Blastochloris tepida: one gene and its partners. The protein of the gene in region 2 interacts with the protein of the main gene of each other region in a pairwise test. Links are inferred from orthologs where the notes say so. Each region holds a gene or a part of one and is shown on either strand. Other genes may lie near its edges.

The links.
Region 1: the proteins of BLTE_RS11515 (region 2) and BLTE_RS15780 interact in binary tests that used the Escherichia coli proteins (3 or more experiments, as listed by UniProt). The link is inferred for Blastochloris tepida from one-to-one orthologs.
Region 3: the proteins of BLTE_RS11515 (region 2) and BLTE_RS09250 interact in binary tests that used the Escherichia coli proteins (3 or more experiments, as listed by UniProt). The link is inferred for Blastochloris tepida from one-to-one orthologs.

Annotation. Positions count from the first base shown.
Region 1 is NZ_AP018907.1:3,481,729-3,491,608, reverse strand. Bases 6,499-9,880 are described here. They hold BLTE_RS15780 ([protein-PII] uridylyltransferase), read right to left. Parts: upstream 9,513-9,880; coding sequence 6,699-9,512; downstream 6,499-6,698. Other genes in these bases: mutS (DNA mismatch repair protein MutS), read right to left, coding at 9,566-9,880. Outside these bases: tRNA (adenosine(37)-N6)-threonylcarbamoyltransferase complex ATPase subunit type 1 TsaE, read right to left, coding at 1-1,026; BLTE_RS15795 (sensor histidine kinase), read right to left, coding at 1,034-3,406; cysK (cysteine synthase A), read right to left, coding at 3,871-4,869; BLTE_RS15785 (lytic murein transglycosylase), read left to right, coding at 5,179-6,390.
Region 2 is NZ_AP018907.1:2,519,229-2,524,391, reverse strand. Bases 1-2,978 are described here. They hold BLTE_RS11515 (P-II family nitrogen regulator), read right to left. Parts: upstream 1,670-2,978; coding sequence 1,331-1,669; downstream 1-1,330. Other genes in these bases: BLTE_RS11510 (NAD(P)H-hydrate dehydratase), read left to right, coding at 1,970-2,978; glnA (type I glutamate--ammonia ligase), read right to left, coding at 1-1,241. Outside these bases: more of BLTE_RS11510, read left to right, coding at 2,979-3,496; BLTE_RS11505 (hypothetical protein), read left to right, coding at 3,773-4,423; BLTE_RS11500 (multicopper oxidase family protein), read right to left, coding at 4,596-5,163. UniProt on the Escherichia coli protein: P-II indirectly controls the transcription of the glutamine synthetase gene (glnA). P-II prevents NR-II-catalyzed conversion of NR-I to NR-I-phosphate, the transcriptional activator of GlnA. When P-II is uridylylated to P-II-UMP, these events are reversed.
Region 3 is NZ_AP018907.1:2,003,911-2,014,949, reverse strand. What follows is about bases 1,379-4,358. They hold BLTE_RS09250 (two-component system sensor histidine kinase NtrB), read left to right. Parts: upstream 1,379-2,302; coding sequence 2,303-3,415; downstream 3,416-4,358. Other genes in these bases: ntrC (nitrogen regulation protein NR(I)), read left to right, coding at 3,520-4,358; dusB (tRNA dihydrouridine synthase DusB), read left to right, coding at 1,379-2,282. Outside these bases: BLTE_RS09260 (bifunctional 2-C-methyl-D-erythritol 4-phosphate cytidylyltransferase/2-C-methyl-D-erythritol 2,4-cyclodiphosphate synthase), read right to left, coding at 1-1,112; more of dusB, read left to right, coding at 1,296-1,378; more of ntrC, read left to right, coding at 4,359-4,962; BLTE_RS09240 (IS110 family RNA-guided transposase), read right to left, coding at 5,031-5,999; BLTE_RS09235 (sensor histidine kinase NtrY-like), read left to right, coding at 6,477-8,744; nitrogen assimilation response regulator NtrX, read left to right, coding at 8,749-10,116; BLTE_RS09225 (D-amino-acid transaminase), read left to right, coding at 10,234-11,039.

The DNA of each region.
Region 1 (9,880 bases), 960 kb from region 2 along the record:
CCCCGGCTCCAGCGCGACGGCGCGAAACGGCAGGTACCAGTCGATCAGCAGCTCGACCTCGATCAGGAAGGCGTCGAAATCGTAGCGCGGCAGGACGTGGTCGAGGCGCACGGCCACCGGCACGCGCGGCGGCAGCGGCGTGGCGTGCAGCGCCGCGAGCAGCTCGATGGCGGCGCGATAGCGCGCGACGATCGGCTGCGGCGGCGCGCCCTCCACCACCCGCCCGTCGCCCAGATCCTCGACGATGAGCAGGCCCTTCGTTAGGTCGGCGGCCAGGATGTCGGGCGCCGACAGGCCGCGCTCGCGCAGAGCGCGCGCCATGGCGACGAACGGCGTCACGGTCTCGGCGAGATGGGCGACGCGGCTGTAGGGCAGGCCGCCCCGCACCGGCGGCCCGTCCGGCCGGGCGGGCGCATCCATCAGCACGGCGTGGCGGCCGGGCTCGCTCAGCCGCTCGTAGCGCCGGCTCGATGCGTCGCCGGCAAGCGGCCGGCGCACCGCATCGCCCCAGCCCGCACCATGAAGAAAGACCCGGATCTCGCGCATGCGCTTCAGCCGGGCCGCGAACGCCCCGTGGCCGACGAGGCGGGCATGGCGCGCATCGGGGCCGCGGCTCGGCGCCAGCGCCATCACGATCTCCAGCCGGTCGGCGGCGAGCACGGAGGCCGCGCGCTCCGGCCATTCGACCAGCACGGCGGCGCCTTCCGCCGCCTCCTCGAAGCCGATCTCCTCCAGCTCGTCGGCGCTGCGCACGCGGTAGAGATCGGCATGCACCACCGGCACCGGCAGGTGATCGTAGATCTGCATCAGCGTGTAGGTCGGGCTCGGCACCTCCAGCGTCTCGTCGCCGGCGAGCGTGCGGATCACCGCGCGCGCCAGCGTCGACTTGCCGGCGCCGAGATCGCCGGCCAGCGTGACGAGATCGCCGGGCCGCAGCGCCGCCGCCAGATCGCGCGCCAGCCGGAGCGTCGCGCGCTCGTCGGGCAATTCCACATCCCAGGCGGACCCGGCGGGCACGTCGGTCATTTGCCACCTATTCCGGGGCGGTCACGGGCTTGACCGGGAAGCGCACCGCCACCGCGGTGCCGCGCCCCGGCGCGCTTTCGATGCGGACCTCGCCGCCGTGCAGCGCCACCAGCGAGCGCACGATCGACAGGCCGAGCCCGGCGCCGCGATGCTGGCTGTCGCCATTGGCGAACGACTCGAACCGCTCGAACACCTTGTCCTTCAGCTCGTCGGGAATGCCCGGCCCCTTGTCGGCGACGCGGAACTCGACGGCATCGGCCTCGACGCGCACCGACAGCGTGACGGTGCCGCCGGGCGGCGAGAAGCCCACGGCGTTGGACAGGAGATTGTAGAGCACCTGCCGCAGGCGCTTGCCGTCCGCCTGCATGGTGCCGGCACCGGGGGGCACGTCGAGCACCAGCTTGAGGCCCTTCTCGGCGATGCGGTCCTGCACGCCATCGCTCGCCGCCCGCATGGTCTCGCGGATGTCGATCTCGGACGGCTCGAAATTCATCGCCCCGGCATCGATGGTGGCGAGATCGAGAATGTCATCGATGATGGCGAGCAGCGCCGCGCTCGAGCCGGTGATGTGGCCGACATAATCGTGCTGCTTGGCGTTGAGCGGCCCGATCGCCGGATCGCCGAGCAACTGGGCGAAGCCGATGATGTTGGTGAGCGGCGTGCGCAGCTCGTAGGAGACGTGGTGGATGAAGCGCGTCTTCAGCGCGTCGGCCTGCTCCAGCGCCTCGTTCTTCTCGGTCAGCACGCGTTCGACCGACACAGAGTCGGTCACGTCGCGGAACGTCACCAGGGTCGAGCCGTCCGGCAGCTTGGCGGCGGTGGCGTCGAGCACGCTGCCGTCGGCGCGCTCGATGCGGCGCGCCACCGGCTCGTGGCGGCCGCCGATGGCGGTGACCGTGGCGCGCAGCACCGGCCAGACATCCTCGTTGCACATCGCCTGACACCACGCGGCGATGACCTCGATGTGCGGATGCGCCGCCAGCGAATCCGGCGACAGCCGCCACAGCCGGGTGAAGGACGGGTTGTGCAGCTTGAGCCGGCCGTCCGAGCCGAACACCGCCACCGCCTCGGCGAGATTGTCGAGCGTCTCGCGATGCAGGCCGGAGAGCTGGTTGATGCGGCTCTGCAGATCGATGCGCTCGGTGATGTCGTCGAACAGATAGGTCAGGCCGCCATCGGGATTGGGATTGATGACGACGCGCAGCATGCGCCCGCCCGGCAGATGCCAGCCCTGCTCCTGCGGCTCCAGCGACTGGTAGGCGGTGAGGAAGTTGTCGCGCCATTTGCGGAAGTCGGCCTGCTCGGGCAGCTTGCGCTCGGAGCGCAGGCGGTCGAGCACGTCGGCATCGGCCGGGTGCTCGTCGAGGAAGGCGCGGTCGAGGCCGAACAGGCGCTGATAGGCGGGATTGTAGAACACCAGCCGCTTCGACGAATCGAAGATGGCGACGCCGGTGGCGAGGCTGTCGAGAATGCGGCGGTGGGCGGTGATGGTCTGCTGCAGGCCGGTGCGCACCTGCTCGGCCTCGGTGGCATCGAGGGCGATGCCGGCGCACACGCCGCTGCGGTTGACGATCTCGACCACGTCGAGCTGGCGCCGCTCGCCGGCGACGATGGCGGCGAGGCGCTTCTCGAACCGGCCCTGCTTGGCGCAGGCCTGGGCCGCGGCCTGCCGGTCGGCGCGGTCGAGCAGCTCGATGCCGCGCCCGACCGCCGCCTCCGCCGTGCCGGCATCGACGGCGGCGGCATAGGCGGCGTTGGCCCAGGTCAGGCGGCCGGCGGCGTCGCGCACCCACATCGGCACCTGCAGGCTCTCGACCAGACTGCGCAGAATGGTGGCGTCGCGCTCGGCACGGCGCAGCCGCTCGGCCAGATCCGCCGCCTCGCCGCGCGCGCCGGTGGCCTCGCGCAGGCGCAGCACGGCGCAGCCGCCGATGGCGCGGCCGTCGGCCTCGATGTGGCGGCCGGCATGGGTGGCGAGGATCATGGAGAAGGCCTCGCCGCGCTCGCGCAGCCGCTCGACCGCGGTCTCCAGCGCGCCCGCCTGCTCGGCCGCGAGCCACGCGCCGAACGCCAGCACGCGCAGCGGCTGGGCGGCGCCGACGATCTCGATGTCGCCGGAAATCTCGGGATCCTCGCCGCCGCCCCACACGGCGATGACCTGACGGTCGAGCTGCAGCAGCGTGCGGACGCGGTCGGTCTCGGCGCGCAGCGTGGCGAGCTGGGCGCGGGTGGCGGCGCGCTCCTTGCGGGTGCGCCGGCGCAGGCGCACATACTGCAGCGCCAACAGGATGGCGAACAGCGACGCGCCGCAGGTGAGGGCAGCGGCCAGCATCTGATGCGGGCCGAGCTGGGCCACCAAAGTGGAGGCCTGCTCGCGCAACGTGTCGGCACGCGCGATCCCCGGCGCCCCGGCCGACAGAGAAACGGCCGCGACGGCCGCCGCTCCCGACAGCAGGCGACGGCACCCATGCGCGGTCCGACCTCGTTCCGCCATCCGCATCACCTCGGGGAATTCATGCGACGCCAGCGATCCCGCAGAACCGCGCGGCCCGGATCGCCATCCGTTCCGCGCATGTCCGCAAGACCGACTGCCGGCAAGACGCCCGCTCCCGCCGCCGAGCGCGAGAATCCCGCCTGTCGAGGCCACGCCTCGAATCGCCGTCACTGTAACCCCGAGGGGACTCCCCGCAGAAGGGGAATTTCGGCCGCCGGCCGGCGTTCAGCGACCGGCGGCGCGAATGGGATCAGACCGTCACCGCCCGCCCGGAACAGCCGGGCGTTCCGGTCTCTTCGCCTGTCGCATTTTCTTTCGCAAAACCGGTGCCCACTTTTGCGGAAAATGCTTCAGAGCCCATCGAACAGCGCCGTCGACAGATAGCGCTCGGCGAAGGAGGGGATGATCACGACGATGGTCTTGCCGGCGAACTCGGGCCGCGCGCCGACCTCGAGCGCCGCGGCCACCGCCGCGCCCGACGAGATGCCGACCGGAATGCCCTCGTAGCGCGCCAGCGCCCGGGCGGTGTCGAACGCCGTCTGGTTGCCGACGGTGACCACCTCGTCGATGACGCCGCGGTCGAGCACGTCGGGCACGAAGCCGGCGCCGATGCCCTGGATCTTGTGCGGGCCCGGCTGGCCGCCGGACAGCACCGGCGAATCCTCCGGCTCGACGGCGATGACGCGGACGCCGGGCTTTCGCGCCTTCAGCACCTGGCCGACGCCGGTGATGGTGCCGCCGGTGCCGACGCCGGCGATCACCACATCGACCTTGCCCTGCGTATCGTTCCAGATCTCCTCGGCGGTGGTGCGGCGGTGGATGTCCGGGTTCGCCGGGTTCTTGAACTGCTGCGGAATGATGGCGCGCGGCAGCTCCTTCACCAGCTCCTCGGCGCGGGCGACGGCGCCCTTCATGCCCTTGGCGGCCTCGGTGAGCACCAGCTCGGCGCCGAGCAGCGCCAGCATCTTGCGGCGCTCGATCGACATCGATTCCGGCATCACCAGGATCAGGCGATAGCCGCGGGCGGCGGCGACGAACGCCAGCGCGATGCCGGTGTTGCCCGACGTCGGCTCCACCAGCACGGTGTCGGGCGTGAGGATGCCCTGCGCCTCCAGCGCGTCGATCATCGCCACGCCGATGCGGTCCTTGACCGAGGAGATCGGGTTGAAGAATTCGAGCTTGGCCAGGACGGTGGCCTTCACGCCCTTGATCTGCGGCAGGCGGTTGAGCCGCACCAGCGGCGTGTCGCCGATGGTGTCGGTGATCGAGTCGTAGACGCGGCCCCGGCCCGGGGTGCGGGCGGGCTCGAACTGCGCGTGCGTGGCGTGCTGGTGTGCGGCCTGAACCATGATGTCCTCCCTGATCGGCATAATATACGTCCAGTTTCAGGTTTTATATAAATAACCTTGTCGTGATTGTATTATTGACCCCGAGGATTGGTCCCGAGACGGGTTCCCGCACGCGCGGAAAATGCTCCTGCAGCCGGATCCCGTATGATGCGCCGAAGTGATTCACGGGCGACGGAGGACGGCATGGCCGGGCGGGCACTGGCGGGCAGGAACTTGACGGCAGGAAATTCGGCCGCAGGACATTCGGCGGCAAGACATCCCGCGGACGGCATCGGGCGCCGGGCGGCGCGGGCCGCGGCGGCGGCCACGGTGGCAGCCTTCCTCGCTTCGGGCTTGACCTGGAGCCTTGCCCCGGCGCCGGCCGCGGCCGCAGGCGTGCCGTGCCGCACCTCCGGCAGTTTCGAAAGCTGGCTGGAAGGGGTGAAGGCCCAGGCGCGGGCCGAGGGCGTGCCCAATTCGGCCATCGAGGCCGGGCTCGCCGGCGTCGCCTACGACCCCGCCATCATCCGCCGCGACCAGGGCCAGGGCGTGTTCCAGCAGACGCTCCTCACCTTCGCCGGCCGCATGGTGTCGAACGACCGCATGGTGCGCGGCAAAAAATATCTGGCGCAGTATTCGGGCGTGCTGTCGCGCATCGAGGCGACCTATGGCGTGCCGGGCGAGGTGCTGGTGGCGTTCTGGGGGCTCGAGACCGATTTCGGCTCGGACATGGGCAAGTACCACGCTCCCACCGCGGTGGCGACGCTGGCCTATGACTGCCGCCGCGCCGACTATTTCCGCCCCGAGCTGATCGACCTCTTGCGCATCGTCGCGCGCGGCGACCTCAAGCCGTCCGAGATGCTCGGCGACTGGGCGGGCGAGCTCGGCCACCTGATGTTCACGCCGACCGACCTCTACCGCTACGCCGCCGACGGCGACGGCGACGGCGACGGCCGCATCAATGTCATGCGCTCGGTGCCCGACGCCTTCGCCACCGGCGCCAACTTCCTGCGCGGGCTGGGCTGGCGGCGCGGCGAGCCGTGGCTGGAGGAGGTGTCGGTGCCGGCCGACATGGACTGGTCGCAGGCCGACCTCGAGAACATGCTGCCGCGCGCGGCGTGGTCGCGCATGGGCGTGCGCACCCCCGCCGGCGGCGCGCTGGCGGCGGGCGGCCCGCCGGCCGCGCTGCTGCTGCCGATGGGCCGGAACGGCCCGGCCTTCCTCGCCTATCCCAACTTCAAGGCCTATCTCGGCTGGAACAAGGCGATGGTCTATTCCACCACCGCCGCCTACTTCGCCGCGCGCCTCGACGGCGCGCCGGCCATGTCGCGCGGCCGCGCCACCGTGACCCCGCTCACCACCGAGCAGATGCGCCATTTGCAGGGCCTGCTGCGCAGCGCCGGCTTCACCCGCGACGCGCCGGACGGCCGCTTCGGCCAGGGCACGCGCGCGGCGGTGCGCGCCGCGCAGATGCAGCTCGGCCTGCCCGCCGACGGCTATCCGACGCCCGAATTGCTGTCGGCGCTGGAGGGCCGGCGATAGAGCATTTTCCGCAAAAGTGGATACCGGCTTTGCGAAAGAAAATGCGATAAGACAAGAACTTAGAGCATCCGCCGGCCGGGCGCTGCGTTCCTTCCCTCTCCCCTTGCGGGAGAGGGTGGCGAGACCGAGCAATGCGAGGTCGAGCCGGGTGAGGGGTATGTACCGGTGAACGCAGGAAGATTTACCCTCACCCGCCTCGCGATCCATCGATCGCTCGGCGCCCTCTCCCGCAAGTGCCTGCGCCCGAGCACGCGCAAGCGCGCCCCGGGTGGGAGAGGGAAGAAGGCGCCGGGTGAGCGCAGATCGCGTCACATCGTGCGGGTGCGCGCGGACCCTTCGTCGCCGGCCGGCGGCGCCAGCACCGAGATCAGCGCCCGCTTGATCGCCGCCTGACGCTGGGCGCTGGTGATCGGCGCGCCGGTGAGGTCGGTGACGTAGAACACGTCCACCACCTTCTCGCCGAAGGTGACGATGTGGGCCGAGCCGATATTGAGGTTGAGCCGCGACAAAGTGGCGGTGAGATCGTGCAGCAGGCCCGGCCGGTCGAGCCCGGTGACCTCGATCACCGTGAAGCGGTTGGACCACTGATTGTTGAGCGTCACCTCGGGCGGCACGTCGAACGCCTTCTGGCGCGTCTTGGGCGCGGCGCGGCGCACCATCGCCGCGGTCAGCGGCACGTCGCCGGTCAGCGCCTTCTCGATGGCGTCGCACACCCGGCCGACGCGGCGGGTCTCGTCGGTTTCGTCCGGGAATTCGCGCGAGATGGCGATGGTGTCGAGCGCCAGCCCGTCGGTGGTGGTGTAGATCTGGGCATCGACGATGTTGGCGCCGGCCGCGGCGCAGGCGCCGGCGATCACCGACAACAGCCGCGGATGGTCCACGGCCAGCACGGTCACCTCGACCACGCCGGGCCGGCCGGCGAGGTCGAACTTGGTGGCCGGCAGCCGGCCGGCAGCCTCCGACTCTCGCACGAAGAGGGCGTGCGACAGCTTGCGGGCGAGATCGACCTTGAGCCAATAGTGCGGATAGTGGCGGGCGATGTAGGCCTCGATCTCGGTCGAGGTCCACTCCGGCAGCGCCGCGCGGAACAGATCCTGGGCGGCGGCGACGCGCTCGCTGCGGTTGACCTCGGAGAAGCCGCCGGTCAGCACCGGCTCGGTCTCGTAATAGAGCGTGCGCAGAAGCTGCGCCTTCCAGGAATTCCACACCCCCGGCCCCACCGCATGGATGTCGGCGGTGGTGAGCACGGTGAGCATCTTCAGCCGCTCCAGGCTCTGCACCACCCCGGCGAAGGTCTCGACGGTCTTGCGGTCGGACAGATCGCGCGACTGGGCGATGGTGGACATCGTCAAATGATGCTCGACCAGCCAGGCCACGGTGTCGGTCTCGGCCGGGGTGAGGCCGAGCCGCGGGCAGAAGCGCCGCGCCACCCGCGCCCCCAGGATCGAGTGGTCCTCGGCGCGGCCCTTGGCGATGTCGTGCAGGAACAGCGCGATATAGAGCAGCTCGCGGTTCTGGATGCCGGCGAACAGCTCGTTAGCGAGGCCAAGCGAGGGATCGGTGCCGCGCTCGATGGTCGACAGCACGCCGATGCAGCGGATCAGATGCTCGTCCACCGTGTAGTGGTGGTACATCGAGAACTGCATCAGCGCGACGATGCGGCCGAACTCCGGCACGAATTTGCCGAGCAGCCCCACCTCGTCCATCCGCCGCAGCACGGTCTCGGGATCGTTCTTCGACACCAGGATGTCGCGGAAGAGGCGATTGGCCTCCTCGTTCGCGCGCAGCGCGTCGTCGACCAGCCGAAGCTGGCGGGTGATCAGCCGCATCGGATCGGGATGAAAGGCGAGGTCGTGGCGGTCGGCGAGCCAGAACAGCCGGATCAGATTGACCGGGTCGCGCTCGAACACCTCGTCATCGACGATGCTGATGCGGTTGTGGTCGACGATGAAGTCGCCGGTCTCGCCGAGGCTGCGGCGGCGGCGGGGGATCAGCCGCTGGACGAAGCGGTTGAGCACCGGCAGCGACTTCGCCTCGTTCTCCTCGAGCTGCGAGCAGACGATGCGGGTGAGATCGCCGACGTCCTTGGCGATCAGGAAGTAGTGCTTCATGAAGCGCTCGACGTCGCGCTGGCCGGGATGCTCGGTGTAGCCGAGCCGCAGCGCCATCTCGCGCTGGACGTCGAAGGACAGCCGCTCCTCCGCCCGCCCGGTGAGGAAGTGCAAATGGCAGCGTACCGACCACAGGAAGTCCTCGGCGCGGCGGAAGGTGGCGTATTCGGCCTTGGAGAACACGCCCTGCTGCAGCAGGCCCGCCGGCTCGCGCACGCGGTAGACGTATTTGGCGATCCAGAACAGCGTGTGCAGGTCGCGCAGGCCGCCCTTGCCGTCCTTGACGTTGGGCTCGACCAGATAGCGCGAGGCGCCGACCCGGCGGTGGCGCTCGTCGCGCTCGGCGAGCTTGGCGGCGACATAGTCCGACGCGGTGCCGGACACCACCTCGCGGTCGAAGCGGGCGACCAGATCGTCGTAGAGCGCGCGGTCGCCGCAGACGAAGCGGGCCTCCAGCACGGCGGTGCGGATGGTGATGTCGGCCTTGGCCTGGCGGATGCATTCGTCGATCGAGCGGGTGGCGTGGCCGACCTTCTGGCCGATGTCCCACAGCGTGTAGAGGATCGACTCGGCGACGCTCTCGCCCCAGGCGGTCTGCTTGTAGGGCAGGAGGAACAGCAGGTCGATGTCCGAGCCCGGCGCCAGCAGGCCGCGGCCATAGCCGCCGGTCGCCACCACCGCCATGTGCTCGGAGGTGGAGTGCTCGTCCGAGCCGTAGAGGGCCGAGCCGACATGCTCGTAGAGAGCGCGAATCAGGCCGTCTTCCAGGTCGCTGAGGCGGGCGGCGCAGGCGCGGCCCTCGCCGTCCTCGGTCAGCCAGATCTCGGCCTGACGGCGGCCGTCGGCCAAGAGCTGCTTGGCGCGCTGCACCACCGCCATCTTGAGCCCGGCGGGGTCGTCCCGGAGGCGGGTGGCGATGGCGTCGAGATCGGCGGCGAACGCCGCCTCGTCGAAGATCGCCTCGAACGGGCGCGGACGCTGGACACGGCTGCGGGCTGGGCTTCGCGGCATGGCACGGGGATAGCGGACCGCAGCGGCGCTGTCATCCGGAGATACCGGGGGCGTCACGACGGGCTGCGGGCCGCCGCCTTGAGACGGTAAAGCGCCTCCAGCGCCGCCTTCGGCGTCAGGTCGTCGGGGTCGAGCCCGGCCAAAAGCTCGGCCACCGGGTCGGGGGCCGGCGCGGGCGCTTCGGCGGCCTTGGGCCGCACGGCGGCGAACAGCGGCAGGTCGTCGGCGAGGCGGTGGATGGGGGCGCCGCGGTCGCCTTTCTCCAGCTCGGCCAGCACGGTCTTGGCACGCGCCACCACCGAGGCGGGCAGGCCGGCGAGCTTGGCGACCTGGATGCCGTAGGAGCGGTCGGCGACGCCTTCGGCCAC
Region 2 (5,163 bases):
GAGCCGCACACCGTCGGGATCTCCTTCAGCTCGCGCGGCGGCAGGTCGTAGAGGTCCTTGTCCATCGCCGGGCCGGGATCGATCTTGTTCTTGATGCCGTCCATGCCGGCCATCACCATCGCCGCGAAAGCGAGGTAGGGGTTCGCGCCCGGATCGGGGAAGCGGACCTCGACGCGCTTGGCCTTCGGGTTGTTGGTGTAGGGGATGCGGCAGGAGGCCGAGCGGTTGCGCGACGAATAGGCGAGCAGCACCGGCGCCTCATAGCCCGGGACCAGACGCTTGTAGGAGTTGGTCAGCGGGTTGGTGAAGGCGTTGACGGCCTTGGCGTGCTTGATGATGCCGCCGATGTACCACAGGCACTCGTCGGAGAGGTCGGCGTACTTGTTGCCGGCGAACACCGGCTTGCCGGCCTTCCAGATCGACTGGTGGCAGTGCATGCCCGAGCCGTTGTCGCCGAACACCGGCTTCGGCATGAATGTGGCGGTCTTGCCGTAGACGTGCGCGACCTGATGGATGCAGTACTTGTAGATCTGCAGCTGGTCGGCCATCAGCGTCAGCGTGTCGAACTTCATGCCGAGTTCGTGCTGGGCGGACGCCACCTCGTGGTGGTGCTTCTCGACGCTGACGCCCATCTTGGCCATGGCGCCGAGCATCTCGGAGCGCATGTCCTGGGCCGAGTCGACCGGCGGCACCGGGAAGTAGCCGCCCTTGGTGCGGACGCGGTGGCCGAGGTTGCCGCCCTCATAGTCGGTGTCGGCATTGATCGGCAGCTCGGTGGAGTCCAGCACGAAGCCCGTATTGTACGGGTCGGAGGCGAACTTCACGTCGTCGAACACGAAGAACTCGGCCTCGGGGCCGAAATAGATGGTGTCGCCGACGCCGGAGGCCTTCACGAAGGCTTCGGCCTTCTTGGCGATGCCGCGCGGGTCGCGATTGTAGGGCTCGCCGGTGGTCGGCTCGAGCACGTCGCAGACGATGTTGAGCGTGGTCTCGGCGAAGAACGGGTCGATGGTGGCCGTCGCCGGGTCCGGCATCAGGCACATGTCGGACTCGTTGATCGCCTTCCAGCCGGCGATCGAGGAGCCGTCGAACATCACGCCTTCGGAGAAGACCTCTTCGTTGATCTGGGAGATGTCGAAGGTAACATGCTGCCACTTGCCGCGGGGATCGGTGAAGCGGAAATCGACGTACTTCACGTCATTGTCGCTGATGGTCTTGAGCACATCTTGTGCCGTCTTCATGTCTGTTCCTCTGATTTCGACGGGTCGTGGTGGCAGGATTGAGAGATTGCGCAAAAAGGTATCGCGCAAATAGGCAATGAGCTGTCGCATTAGATAGCGTCCAGCCCGGACTCCCCGGTCCGGATACGGATGGCTTCCTCGACGTCGGAGACGAAGATCTTGCCGTCACCGATGCGGCCGGTCTGCGCCGCCCGCCGGATCGCGTCGATCGCCTTCTCGACCATGTCGTCGGAAAGGACCACTTCGATCTTCACTTTCGGCAGAAAGTCCACAACGTATTCCGCGCCCCGATAGAGTTCGGTATGCCCTTTCTGGCGTCCAAATCCCTTGGCTTCGGTGACAGTGATGCCTTGGAGACCGACCTCCTGCAATGCCTCCTTCACCTCATCGAGCTTGAACGGCTTGATGATGGCTTCGATTTTTTTCATCGCTCGCGTCTCCCTGGCCGGCCGGCCCCGCTCCGGTCAGGCCGACAGCGCGTTAGCAGATCCCATGCCAACGGGGCTGGTTAAGATAGTGCTTGCGGAACAATGATTTGCGCGGACGGTCGAAATGTCTTGCCCAATTGTTCCCAGTTGCTTGCCCAACCAACAGGCGGGGCGCCCAAAAAATAGGCCTCGCGTCCGGCCGCGGTCAATCAGGGGAACTGATTTGCGCCTTTTGTTTGTGCACAATGCCATTCTGACGGGCGGCTGGGCAAAGCGGTATCCGGAGCCGGTGTCATGCTGATCGATCTTCTCACCACCGCCGAGATGGCCGAGGCCGACCGGTGCACCATCGCCGCCGGCACGCCCGGCATCGCCTTGATGGATCAGGCGGGCCTCGCCGTCGCCGACACCGCCTCGCGCCGCTTTCCGCTGGCGACGCCGGCACTTGTGGTGTGTGGCCCCGGCAATAATGGCGGCGACGGCTTCGTCGCCGCCCGCATCCTCGCCCAGCGCGGCTACCCGGTGCGACTGATCCTTCTCGGCGGGCGCGAGCGCCTGAAGGGCGACGCCGCCGAGGCGGCCGCGCGCTTCCGCGGCGACATCGAGCCGCCGGAGGCGTTCGACAGCGTGCGTGCCGGCTTCATCATCGACGCGCTGTTCGGCGCCGGACTCGACCGCCCGGTCGAGGGCGCGGCCGCCGATCTCATCGCCCGCATCAACCGCTCCGGCGTGCCGGTGGTGGCGGTCGACCTGCCCTCGGGCATCAATGGCGACACCGGGGCGGTGATGGGCGCAGCGGTGCGCGCGGTCGAGACGGTGACGTTCTGCCGGCGGAAGCCCGGCCACCTGCTGCTGCCCGGCCGCATGCATTGCGGCCGCATCCGCGTTGCCGACATCGGCATCGCCGACGACACCGTGGCCTCGGTCGGCCCCCGCGCCTATGCCAACGACCCCGATCTGTGGGGCGGGCATTTCCCGGTGCCGACGCTGCTCGACCACAAATATGTCCGTGGCCACGCCGTCATGGTGTCGGGGCCGCGCGGGCGCACCGGCGCCATCCGCATGGCGGCGCGGGCGGCGCTCAGGGCTGGCGCCGGGCTGGTGACGGTGGCAAGCCCCCTCGACGCGCTGGACGAGAACGCCATGGGCCTCACCGCGGTGATGGTGCGCCCGCTCGCCGAGGCCGCAGCGCTGTCGGACCTGCTGGCGGATTCCCGCTTCCGGGCCGTCGGCCTGGGGCCGGCGCTCGGCACCGGGCCGGAGGCGCTCGCGCTGGTCGATGCCGCGCTGGCCTCGGGCCGCCCGGCCGTGCTGGATGCCGACGCGCTGACGATCTTCGCCGGCCGCGCCGGCGATCTCGCTCACCGCATCCAGGCCCAGCCGGAGCGGCCGGTGGTGCTGACGCCGCACGAGGGCGAGTTCGCCAGGCTGCTCGCGGGCGAGGAGGTCGGTCAGGGGTCGAAGCTGGAGCGCGCCCGCCGCGCCGCGGCCCGGCTCGGCGCCGTCGTGGTGCTGAAGGGCGGCGACAGCGTGATCGCCGCGCCGGACGGCCGCGCCGCCATCACCAACAACGCGCCGCCCTGGCTCGCCACCGCCGGTTCCGGCGACGTGCTGGCCGGCATCGCCACCGCGCTGGTGTGCCAGGGCATGCCGGCGTTCGAGGCGGCGGCCGCGGCGACCTGGCTGCACGGCGAAAGCGGCCGCGAGGCCGGCCCCGGCCTGATCGCCGAGGATCTGCCCGAGGTGCTGCCGCGCGTGACTCGCGCGCTCTACGAGCGGCTCGACGTCGACCTCGCGACGGGATGGCGGCCTTCGGCCGGGCGTTGAGGCCGCAGACCCAGCGCGACCATTTCGCGTCCTACCGGGGCTCACGCTGCGAGAGCTCATGTCGACGGTTTGTGATAAATTATATCCTATTCAGCCACCGGTGCGCCGATAGCCTATGTTCGTTTGATCTATGCATGCGAACGCATTGGGAGTTGCGCGCGCGCACGCAAGGGAATGTAAATTTATGTATGTAACAGTGCGAGAAGGCAGGATTAGAATCCAGGGAGTACGAGTGTGTTCTTTAGAATTCAACTTTCTCAGAAGTTAATCGAATCCATGACGCTGGCTGCTCTTGAGGCATACGTGCTTGGAGATTCAGTGAATGCGGGATCAAGAAAGCGAAATAAGTCCGTTGAAACGTTTGGGTACATCTGGGGAGTAAAAAGATGCATTGGAGATGGTGAAATAGTTATTTATCTAGATAGGTCGAGCACTAGCATATCTGCAGAAAAAAATAATAGGTATGTTACACCAAACAAAAGTGCGGCTAAAATAAAAAATACCTTAATTAATTTATGGTCCCCACATCTGTCATTTCTTGGCAGTTTTCACACTCATCCTTACCGAGATCTAAGGGAGGTGAAGGACTGTCGTGGCTGGGAATTCTCAGAAGCCGATCTTGACGCGTTTGATTGTGACGATTTCCTTTGGGGTGAGTCTGGAGATAATCCTGTTGATCTCGTTATGACAGTCTGTAAATTGCAAAGAATTCGGGAAAAATTCAATGCCGAGACAATTGACGATAATATTTGTTGCTTTGATGCGTGTGAGTTTCGTTTTTGGATTAATGTGAACGTTGGATATACGGATGGCCGAGGAATTCGCTATCAAACTTATAACAACAAAAAAGGAAAGGTTATGCTAGATATTGATAATTATTTCTATAATTCGAAATTTGTAGAAAAAATATATGATAATATCCTATAGTTAGGAGAATAATATTTATAAATCATAGAGATTGAATAATTATAATTAGGTTTTTATAAATTTTGGTATATAGTTATTATTTTGGATTTCGATGCGGTAATTGCAACCTAGAATAACATTAATAACCCTAGACGGTTTTTTCGAGCAAGGTTGGTGGCTTATTGTTCATGCTCTATGTGACCTCGAACCACGCCGCCTTCGCCGATCCCGTTCCGTCCGCCGGCTGCTCAACGGCGCGGCAGGGCAGCAGCCATTTGCCGGGATTGTCGGCAATGAAGGCGATGCGGCTGGTCTTCGCCTCGGGCACCAGCAGCGTGTCGTGCCACCACGGCTTCCAGCCGTCGTCGAGGCTGTCGAGCAGCCGGACATGATGGCCGTGGATGTGGACGGCGTGCGGCAGCGGCGTCTTGTTGACCAGCGCCAGCACCACGGTGCGCCCGCGCGCCACGCGGAACAGCGGCGGACCGGCCGGCCCGTCGCCGCCGCGGAAGGTCCAAAGCGAGGCCGCCGCCGGCTGCGGGTTGCCGGCATCCAGCGCCAGATCGAGCCGGTGGGCGCCCTTCAGCTCGATATGGCGGGGCAGGGGATTGTCGGGAAGCTGGCTGACCGTGCCCAGCGGCTCGGGGCGCCGGGGCGGCCCGGACTCGAGGCGGAAGGTGGCGAGCACGCTGTCCGTGCCATAGCCGTGGAGCCGGATGGCCGGCGGCTCCGCCGCCGGGTCGGCGGCAGCCGGCATATCG
Region 3 (11,039 bases), 510 kb from region 2 along the record:
GTGGTGGTGGCCTTCACCGACACCCGCTCGACCGGCAGGCCGGTGATGCGGGCGATCGCCGCGCGCATCGCCTCGCGGTGCGGGCCGATCTTGGGCGCCTCGCAGATCACTGTGGCGTCGAGATGGGCGACAAGGCCGCCCCGTTCCTTCACCAGCGAGATGGCGTGGGCGAGGAACTGGTCGGAGGACGCGCCCTTCCATTTCGGGTCGGAGGGCGGGAAGTGGAAGCCGATGTCGCCCGAGCCGATGGCGCCGAGCACGGCGTCGGTCAGCGCGTGCAGCACCACGTCGGCGTCGGAATGGCCGGCGAGGCCGCGGTTGTGCGGGATGACGTGGCCGCCGAGAATCACGTGGTCGCCGTCGCCGAAGGCGTGGACGTCGAAGCCGGAGCCGGTGCGCACGTCGGCGAGGGCGGCCAGCAGGCGCGCTTCGGACGAGGTGAAGTCTTCGGGCGTCGTCAATTTGATATTCCCTGGCTCGCCTGCGAACACCGTGGCCGGCAGGCCGGCCCACTCGGCGAGTGCCGCATCGTCGGTGAAGTCGTCGCGGCCGGCCGCGGCGGCGCGGGCGTGGAGATCCTGGATCAGCGCGAACGGGAAGGCCTGCGGCGTCTGCACCGCCCGCAGTCGGGTGCGGTCGACGGTGGATTCGATCTTCTCGGCGCCATCCACCGCCTTGATGGTGTCGGTCACCGGCACGCCGGGCACGGCCGGCCCCAGCCGGCCGGCGGCGATCGCCCGCGACACCAGCGCGTCCGAGGCGAACGGGCGGGCTGCATCGTGAATGAGCACGACGTCCGGCGCGTGGGCGGCGAGGGCGGCGAGGCCGGCGCGCACCGAGGCCTGGCGGGTGGCGCCGCCGGTCACCGGCGCCAGCACCGCGGGTGCGGGGTCCGCCAGCTGCGCATAGAGCGGGCCGTCGGCCTCGCCGATCACCGGCTGGACGACATCGACCTCGGGATGCCCGGCGAACAGCGCGAGGCTGCGCGCCAGGGCGCAGCGGCCCAGCACCGGCCGGTATTGCTTGGGGACATCGCCGCCCGCCCGCACTCCGCGGCCGGCAGCGACGATCAGGGCGGCCGTCTTGGGCCGATCGGAGCGAGCGTGCGACATCACGGCGCCGTGTATCGCATTTTGGGCGGGTCGTCAGCGCCGATGAAACAGGCATCAAACGGGGCTTGATTGCCGGTCGGTTATGACTAAACTCTGGGCATCGCCGCAGGGCGCCCAGTTCATGGGCAATTCATGGTCGAATTGGCCTCATACGTGAGCACTTCACCCATCCAAATCCGGGCCTTGTCACTCGCCAACGGCGTGCTGCTGGCGCCGATGGCCGGCATCACCGACGCGCCGGTGCGCCAGCTTGCGCTGCGCTATGGCGCCGGCCTCGTGGTGTCGGAGATGATCGCCTCGGGCTGGCTGATGCGCGGCGAGGTCGAGGCGCGGCTGCGGGCCGAGCGGGTCGAGGGCGGCCTGCACGCGGTGCAGCTTGCCGGCCGCGAGGCGGGCCAGCTTGCCGCCGCGGCCGAGCTGGCCGAGGGCGCGGGCGCCGACCTGATCGACCTCAATATGGGCTGTCCGGCCAAGAAGGTGACGGGCGGCGAGGCGGGGGCGGCGCTGATGCGCAATCTCGACCATGCCGAGCGGCTGATCGCGGCGGTGACGGCCCGCGTCGCGGTGCCGGTCACCGTCAAGATGCGGCTCGGCTGGGACGAGACGAGCATCAATGCGCCCGATCTGGCGCGGCGGGCGGAGGCCGCAGGCGCCGCCGCCGTCACCGTGCATGGCCGCACCCGCCGCCAGTTCTATTCCGGCCGCGCCGACTGGGCGGCGATCAGCCACGTGAAGGCGGCGGTGACGATTCCCGTCATCGCCAATGGCGACATCGCCTCGACGGCGGATGCTCGCGCCGCCCTCGCTGCCTCCGGCGCCGATGGGGTGATGGTCGGCCGCGCGGCCCAGGGCCGGCCATGGCTGCCCGGCCGCATCGCCCGCGAGCTTGCCGGCGGCGCGCCGGCCGCCGATCCGCCGCTGGCCGAGCAGCGCGACGTGCTGTTCGATCTGCACGAGGCGCTGCTGTCGCATCATGGTCGCGAGGTCGGGCTCAAGGTGGCGCGCAAGCATCTGGGCTGGGGCCTCGCGGTGGCCGCGGCGACGGCCGGGGCCGCGCCGGACGCGGCGGCCGACTGGCGCCAGCGCGTGCTGACCGCCGCCGAGCCGGCCCGCGTTCGCGCATTGCTGGCGGATGCCTTTGCCGCGTTCGCCTGGAAGGAGGCCGCATGAGTGCCGCCGAAAAACGCAAGATGGCCGATCGCACGGGGGGCTTCACCGGCCCCGAGGTCGTGCTCAACGCCCTGCCGCACGCGGTGATCACGGTCGGCGGCGACGGCGACATTCTCGATGCCAATGTCGCGGCCGAGGCGTTCTTCCACGTCTCCAAGCCGATGCTGCGCCGCCATCGCCTGAGCGACCTCGTGCCGTTCGGCAGCCCGCTTCTGTCGCTGGTCGAGGACGTGCGCGTGCGCCGCTCCCCGGTCGCCGAATATCGCGTCGATCTCGGCACGCCGCGCACCGGCGAGCGCGTCGTCGACATCTACGTGTCGCCGATGCCCGAGGATCCGGGCAGCGTGGTGGTGATGCTGCAGGAGCGCACCATCGCCGACAAGATGGACCGCCAGCTCACCCATCGCGGCGCCGCCCGCTCGGTCACCGCGCTCGCCGCCATGCTGGCGCACGAGATCAAGAATCCGCTGTCGGGCATCCGCGGCGCGGCGCAGTTGCTCGAACAGTCGGTGGAGGATCAGGACCGGGCGCTGACCCGCCTGATCTGCGATGAGGCCGACCGCATCGTGAAGCTGGTCGACCGCATGGAGGTGTTCGCCGACGAGCGGCCGGTCGATCGCGAGCCGGTCAACATCCATGCCGTGCTGGAGCACGTCAAACGCCTCGCCGTGTCGGGATTCGGACGCAACATCCGCTTCGTCGAGGAGTACGACCCCTCGCTGCCGCCGGTGCTGGGCAATCGCGACCAGCTGATCCAGGTGTTCCTCAATCTGGTGAAGAACGCGGCCGAGGCGATCGGCCCCGAGGCCACCGACGGCGAGATCCAGCTCACCACCGCGTTCCGGCCCGGCGTGCGCCTCACCGTGCCCGGCACCCAGACGCGCATCGGCCTGCCGCTGGAGTTCTGCGTGCGCGACAACGGTCCGGGCGTGCCGTCCGACCTGCTGCCGCATCTGTTCGACCCGTTCGTCACCACCAAGCCGACCGGAACCGGCCTGGGACTTGCATTGGTGGCGAAGATCGTCGGCGACCATGGCGGGATCGTCGAGTGCGACTCGCAGCCGCGTCGCACCACCTTCCGCGTCCTGATGCCGATCTACACTGGCGGCCGTCCGGCCGCCGCCCGCCGCTAGAGCCGCGTCCGAGCATATCGGATCAGGCCCTGGATCCTTGTCTTGTCGCGTTTCGTGCGCAAACCGGTTTCGACCGCTGCGCGATACGCTCGAGGGAGTTTTCGATGCCCGCCGGCAGCATTCTTGTCGCTGACGACGACGCCGCGATTCGGACAGTGCTGAATCAGGCGCTGTCGCGCGCCGGATACGAGGTGCGCTCCTGCGGCAACGCCGCGACGCTGTGGCGCTGGGTGGCCCAGGGCGAAGGCGACCTCGTCATCACCGACGTGGTGATGCCGGACGAGAACGCCTTCGACCTGCTGCCGCGCATCAAGAAGGTCCGCCCCGAACTGCCGGTGGTGGTGATGAGCGCGCAGAACACCTTCCTCACCGCCATCCGCGCCTCCGAGCGCGGCGCCTACGAATATCTCCCCAAGCCCTTCGACCTGAAGGAGCTGATCGCCATCGTCGGCCGCGCCTTGGCCGAGCCGAAGGGCGGCCGCAACGCCGAGGATCTGGGCGAGCCGACCGACAATATTCCGCTGGTCGGCCGCTCCGCCGCCATGCAGGACATCTACCGGGTGCTCGCCCGGCTGATGCAGACCGACCTCACGGTGATGATCACCGGCGAGTCCGGCACCGGCAAGGAACTGGTGGCGCGCGCGCTGCACGATTACGGCAAGCGCTCGTCCGGCCCGTTCGTCGCCATCAACATGGCGGCGATCCCGCGCGACCTGATCGAGTCCGAACTGTTCGGCCACGAGAAGGGGGCGTTCACCGGCGCCAATGCCCGCTCGTCCGGCCGCTTCGAGCAGGCCGAGGGCGGAACCCTGTTCCTCGACGAGATCGGCGACATGCCGATGGAGGCGCAGACCCGCCTGCTGCGCGTGCTGCAGCAGGGCGAATACACCACGGTCGGCGGCCGCACCCCGATCAAGACCGACGTGCGCATCATCGCCGCCACCAACAAGGACCTGCGGCTCCTGATCCAGCAGGGCCTGTTCCGCGAGGACCTGTTCTTCCGCCTCAATGTGGTGCCGCTGCGCCTGCCCCCCTTGCGCGAGCGCGGCGAGGACATCCCCGACCTCGTGCGCCACTTCTTCGCCCGCATCGAGCGCGAGGGCCTGCCGGCCAAGACCATGGATTCGGGCGCGATCGACCGGCTCAAGCGCTACCGCTGGCCCGGCAATGTCCGCGAGCTGGAGAATCTGATCCGCCGCCTCGCCGCGCTCTATCCGCAGGACACCATCACCGCCAATCTCATCGACGCCGAACTGTCGCAGCCGGAGGCCGAGCCCGGCGTCGACCAGCCCAAGAGCGACGATTCGCTGTCGAACTCGGTCGAGCGGCACCTCAGCGCCTATTTCTCCGGCTTCGGCGACCGCCTGCCGCCGCCCGGCCTCTATCACCGCATCCTGCGCGAGGTGGAGTATCCGCTGCTGTCGGTGGCGCTGGCGGCGACCCGCGGCAACCAGATCAAGGCCGCCGAGCTTCTGGGCGTGAACCGCAATACGCTGCGCAAGAAGATCCGCGATCTCGACGTGCAGGTGGTGCGCACCAGCCGCTAGGGTGGGCGAGGGGCGTCGCGGCATTGCCGGTGTGCCGCGTCATCCCGGGCGAGCAACGCGAGCAACTGTCATGCGGTTTTGGGGTCTCGCCAGGGTTTGTTGTCTCGAATCATGGCGTTGAGGATGGTCAGGAGCTTTCGAGCGATGGCGATGAGGGCGACCTTGGCGGGTTTTCCGCGGGCTTTGAGGTCGGCGTAGAGCTGTTTGGCCCACGGGTTCCAGTGGATGGCGGCGAAGGCGGCGAGATAGCAGGCGCGCTTGAGCGCGCGGCGTCCGGCCTCGATATGGGCCGGCCGCCGCGCTTTGCCGCTGTCGTTGCGATAGGGTGCGCAGCCGCCGATGGCACCGGCTTGGCGGGGGGTGAACCGGCCGAGTTCGGGAGCTTCTGCGAGCAGGACGCGGGCCGTCTTGTTGGCGATCCCCGGCACCGAGGTGATGATCTTGGCCTTGGCGTCCATCGCCGGATCGGCGGCGATCAACGCCTCGATGGCCTGTTCGGCCGCGGCGACGGTCTCGCGCAGGGCGGCGATTTCGGCATCGAGCCGGGCGGTGATGGCCGCCAGGGTGGGGTGGGCCTTGCGGTTCTCGAGGCGGCGGATGTCGGCCTCGGCGCGGGTGATTTCGCGCACCCAGGCGGTCAGGTCGCTCTGCGCTTGCGAGGGCTCCGGGAACGGCCGGCAGGGGTGATGCAGCATGAAGGCGCGGATGATGCGGGCGTCGAGCGGATCGCTCTTGGCGCGCTGGCCGCAGGCCTTGGCGAACTGGCGGCAGCGCCAGCTGTCGACCTGCAGCACGGTGAGGCCGGCCTCGCGCAGCACCGCGACCGCCAGGCGTTCATAGCCGCCGGTCGGCTCCAGGCCGGCGGTGGTGAGCCCGGCCTTCACCAGGCGCCTGGCCAAGCGCTGGAGAGCCGCGGGGGTGTTATCGACGCGCTCGACCTTGGTGTCGTCGAAGGCGATGTCGAGCCAGTCCTTGGAGACATCGATGCCCACAAGGTGGGTGGCAAACGGCGTCGGGTGTGGCAGCATGACAAGCATCCCAGGCTTGGAAGCGGGGTCAAAAGCCCCGTGCAACTGTTCGGGTTGGCTTGGGACGGACGGCCGCTTCTGCTCGCGACGGCCTCGAAGGCTCACCCGGGATACGGCGTGCCGCCCGCACCGGCTCGGGGTGGCCACCCCGAGCCGGTGCACCCATCAAAGCACAGTTCGCCGTTCCAAGACCCGGGATCGTATTCCGGAAAAGAGCCCCGTCCTGCAAACGGTCCCGGGTCGCGGGCCTGCGGCCCTTGCCCGGGACGACAGCCTGGACCCTGTCGTCCCCCCGGGTCGCGGGCCTTCGGTCCTTGCCCGGGACGACGGGGCCTTCCCGCGAAACGACACCGCAATTCGCGGCAACCGGCCGCGCTCTGTCACATTTTTGCACCAGTGTTGTCGGAAAGCAGCTTCCTTCGCCCGCCGTGGGGCCGCACGCGGCCGGCGCCGTGGCAGCGGGGCAGGCCGGCAGCGGAGCGTGAGGTGGCGGTGCAACAGACGCAGATCGTGCCGGCAGCCGGCGGGACCGAGCCGCTCGGCTATTCCGGCCTGAGGCGCCACCGGCTGGGGCGCATTCTCGGGCCGCTGACGGTGGCGGCGGCGCTGTTGTCGGCGCTGGCGACCTTCCTGGTGCTGGCCGGGCTGACGCCGATCGCCCCCACCCACGAGATCGTGGTGACGCTGCTCGCCACCAACGCCGCCACCGTGGCGGCGCTGCTGGCGGTGATCGCCCGCGAGGCCATCTCGCTGTGGATGGCCCGCCGGCGCGGCCGGGCGGCGGCGCGCCTGCAGATCCGCATCGTCTCGCTGTTCAGCATCGTCGCGGCGCTGCCGGCCGTCCTGGTGGCGGTGGTGGCCTCCATCACCCTCGACCGCGGCCTCGACCGCTGGTTCTCCGAGCGCACGCGGGTGATCGTCGAGACCTCGATCTGGGTCGGCCAGGCCTATGTGCGCGAGCATGCCGGCGGCATCCGCAGCGAGGTGCTGGCGATGGCCCAGGACATGACCCGCCTGCAGCCGGTGTTCGCCGCCGACCGCGAGCGCTTCCGCCAGATCCTCACCGGGCAGGCGACGGTGCGCGGCCTGCCGGTGGCCATGCTGATCAAGGGCGACCTGTCGGTGGTCGAGCGGGCCAACATCCAGATCGGCCGCGAGATCCTCATTCCGCCGAACCTGCCGCTCAAGGAGGCGACCGAGGAGCAGCCGCTGATCCAGATCATCGGCAACAACGACATCGTCGCCGCGGTGGAGCCGCTGCGCGGCTATGACGACACCTATCTGTTCGTGGCCCGGCCGATCGATTCGCGGGTCATCGACTTCCTGCAGAAGACCCAGGCCAGTATCGACGAGTTCCGCCTGCTGGAGGAGCGGCGGTTCGGCGTGCAGGTGGCGTTCGCGCTGATGTATGTGGTGATCGCGCTGATCGTGCTGCTGTCGGCGGTGTGGCTCGGCCTGTCGTTCGCCAACACGCTGGTGGCGCCGATCCGCCGGCTGATCAGCGCCGCCAATCTGGTCGGCGCCGGCAATCTCTACGTCCAGGTGCCGGTGCGCCGCTCCGAGGGCGACCTCGCCAGCCTCGGCGAGACCTTCAACAAGATGACGCAGGAGCTGCGCAACCAGCGTGACGACCTGATCAGCGCCCGCGACCTGATCGACCAGCGCCGCCGCTTCACCGAGGCGGTGCTGGCCGGCGTCTCGGCCGGCGTGTTCGGCCTCGATGCCGAGGGCTGCATCACCATCATCAACCGCTCGGCCGAGAGCCTGCTCAATCTCGATGCCGACGAGGCGGTCGGCAAGCCGCTCGCCGAGGTCGTGCCCGAGCTCGGGCCGCTCTTGCGCGACGTGCGCGCCGGCTTCAGCCGGCTGGTGCAGGGGCAGGTGACGCTCGCCCGCAAGGGCCGCGAGCGCACGCTCCTGGTGCGCATCACCGGCGAGCAGTCGGCCGACCCCAACCGCGGCTTCATCGTCACCCTCGACGACATCACCGATCTCGTCACCGCACAGCGCACCTCGGCCTGGGCGGACGTGGCGCGCCGCATCGCCCACGAGATCAAGAACCCGCTGACCCCGATCCAGCTTTCGGCCGAACGCCTCAAGCGCAAGTACGGCAAGGTGATCACCACCGACCGCGACGTGTTCGAGCAGTGCACCGACACCATCATCCGTCAGGTCGGCGACATTGGCCGCATGGTCGACGAGTTCGCCTCGTTCGCCCGCATGCCGAAGCCGACGCTGGGCGAGCACGACGCCGTCGACATGGTGCGTCAGGCGGTGTTCCTGATGCAGATGGGCAATCCCGACATCGCCTTCGAGACGCACCTGCCCGACGGGCCGGTGATGGCGCGCTTCGACCGCCGCCAGCTGTCCCAGGCGGTGACCAACATCGTCAAGAACGCCACCGAGGCGATCGCCGCCGCGCCGCCCGATCCCGCCGATCCGCCCAGGATCGCGGTGACGCTGACCCGGGACGGCGGCGACGTGCTGGTCGACATCGTCGACAACGGCATCGGCCTGCCGTCCGAGAACCGGCAGCGCCTGCTCGAACCCTATGTCACCACCCGCGAGAAGGGCACCGGCCTCGGCCTCGCCATCGTCGGCAAGATCCTGGAGGACCATGGCGGCGGCATCGAGCTGGCCGACGCCCCGGCGGTCGCCAGCGGCGGCCGCGGTGCCTGGGTGCGCCTGAGATTCCGCATCGATCCGCCGGCGCCGGCCCAGCCGTCGCCCACGCACGACGCCCGGCAGAGGTGACCCCATGGCTTCCGATATCCTGATCGTCGACGATGAAGCCGACATTCGCGAGCTGGTCGCAGGCATCCTGGAGGACGAGGGCTACAATGCCCGCGTCGCCGGCGACGCCGACACCGCGCTCGCCTCGATCGAGCAGCGCCGGCCCCACCTCGTGCTGCTCGACATCTGGCTGGAGGGCAGCCGGCTCGACGGCCTGCAGCTTCTCGATCTCATCAAGACCAACCACCCCGACGTGCAGGTGGTGATGATCTCCGGCCACGGCAACATCGAGACCGCGGTGACGGCGATCCGCAAGGGCGCCTACGACTTCATCGAGAAGCCGTTCAAGGCCGACCGGCTGGTGCTGATCGTCGAGCGCGCCATCGAGACCATGCGCCTGAAGCGCGAGGTCAAGGAGCTCAAGAGCATGGCGCCGATCGCCCAGCGGCTGGTCGGCGCCTCCCCGGTGATGAACCAGCTGCGCACCGCCATCGAGCGCGTGGCGCCCACCAACAGCCGCGTGCTCCTGGTCGGCCCCTCCGGCTGCGGCAAGGAGCTGGCGGCGCGCATGATCCACAACCAGTCGAGCCGGGCGGGCGGACCGTTCGTCGTCACCAACGCCGTCACCATCACGCCCGAGCGGATGGAGACCGAGCTGTTCGGCGTCGAGGGCGGCGACCAGCGCGGCCGCAGCGTCGGCGCGCTGGAGGAGGCGCACGGCGGCACGCTGTTCATCGACGAGATCGCCGACATGCCGCGCGAGACCCAGAACCGCATCCTGCGCGTGCTGGTCGATCAGAACTTCGTGCGGGTGGGCGGCACCACGCGCGTGCATGTCGATGTGCGGATCATCTCCTCCACCAGCCGCAATCTGGAGGCCGAGATCGCCGCCGGCCGCTTCCGCGAGGATCTGTTCCACCGCCTGTCGGTGGTGCCGATCCGCGTGCCCTCGCTGGCCGAGCGCCGCGAGGACATCCCCGAGCTGATCGACTATTTCCAGGAACAGATCTCGGCGACCACCGGCCTGCCGAAGCGCACCGTCGGCGAGGATGCGATGGCGGTGCTGCAGGCCCACGACTGGCCGGGCAACGTCCGCCAGTTGCGCAACAATGTCGAGCGGCTGCTGATCCTGGCCGGCGGCGATCCGGAAGCGACGGTCAATGCCGGCATGCTGCCGCAGGACGTCGGCGCGCTGATGCCGAACATGCCCAACGGCTCCGGCGGCGACCAGATCATGCGCCTGTCGTTGCGCGAGGCGCGCGAACTGTTCGAGCGCGAATATCTCGCCGCCCAGATCAGCCGCTTCTCCGGAAACATCTCGCGCACCGCCGAGTTCGTCGGCATGGAGCGCTCGGCGCTCCACCGCAAACTGAAGACGCTCGGCATCGGCTGACGATACGTCCGTCCGGACACGGCTGCCGTGCTCCGGCCGGTCTGGAGCGCGCCCGTGCGCCATGCCACAGTGCTTGGAGCGCGGTCGATCAGCGAGTCGAAAGGACAGCCCCAAGTCATGTCGCGGATTGCCTATGTCAACGGCCTCTATGTGCCGCACGCGGAGGCCGGCGTTCATATCGAGGATCGCGGGTTCCAGTTCGCCGACGGCGTCTATGAGGTCTGCGAGATCCTCAACGGCCATCTGGTGGACGAGACCCGCCACATCGACCGTCTTCTGCGCTCGCTCGGCGAATTGCGCATGGCGATGCCGATGAGCCGGGCCGCGCTCGGCGTGGTGATGCGCGAGGTGGTACGCCGCAACCGGGTGCGCGACGGCGTGGTCTATGTGCAGGTGACGCGCGGCGTAGCGCGGCGCGACTTCCTGTTCCCCGCCGGCGTGGCGCCGACGCTGGTCGTCACCGCCCGCTCGGCCGACCGCGCCAAGACCGAGAAGACCGCCGAGACCGGGATCTCGGTGATCACTTTGCCCGAGAACCGCTGGGAGCGGGTGGACATCAAGACGGTGGGGCTCTTGCCCAACTGTCTGGCCAAGGAGGCGGCCAAGGCGGCCGGCGCCCGCGAGGCGTGGTTCGTCGACCGCGACGGCTTCATCACCGAGGGCGGCTCCTCGAACGCCTGGATCGTGTCGGCCACGGGCCTGCTGATCACCCGCCCGGCCGAGTTCGGCATCCTGCGCGGCATCACCCGCACCGTGACGCTGGAGGTGGCCCGCCGGCTGAACCTGACGGTCGAGGAGCGGCCCTTCAGCCGCGAGGAGGCCTATGCCGCGGTGGAGGCGTTCGGCACCTCGGCGTCGCTCGGCGTGATGCCGGTGGTGCGTATCGACGGACGCGTGGTCGGCGACGGCAAGCCGGGCCGGGC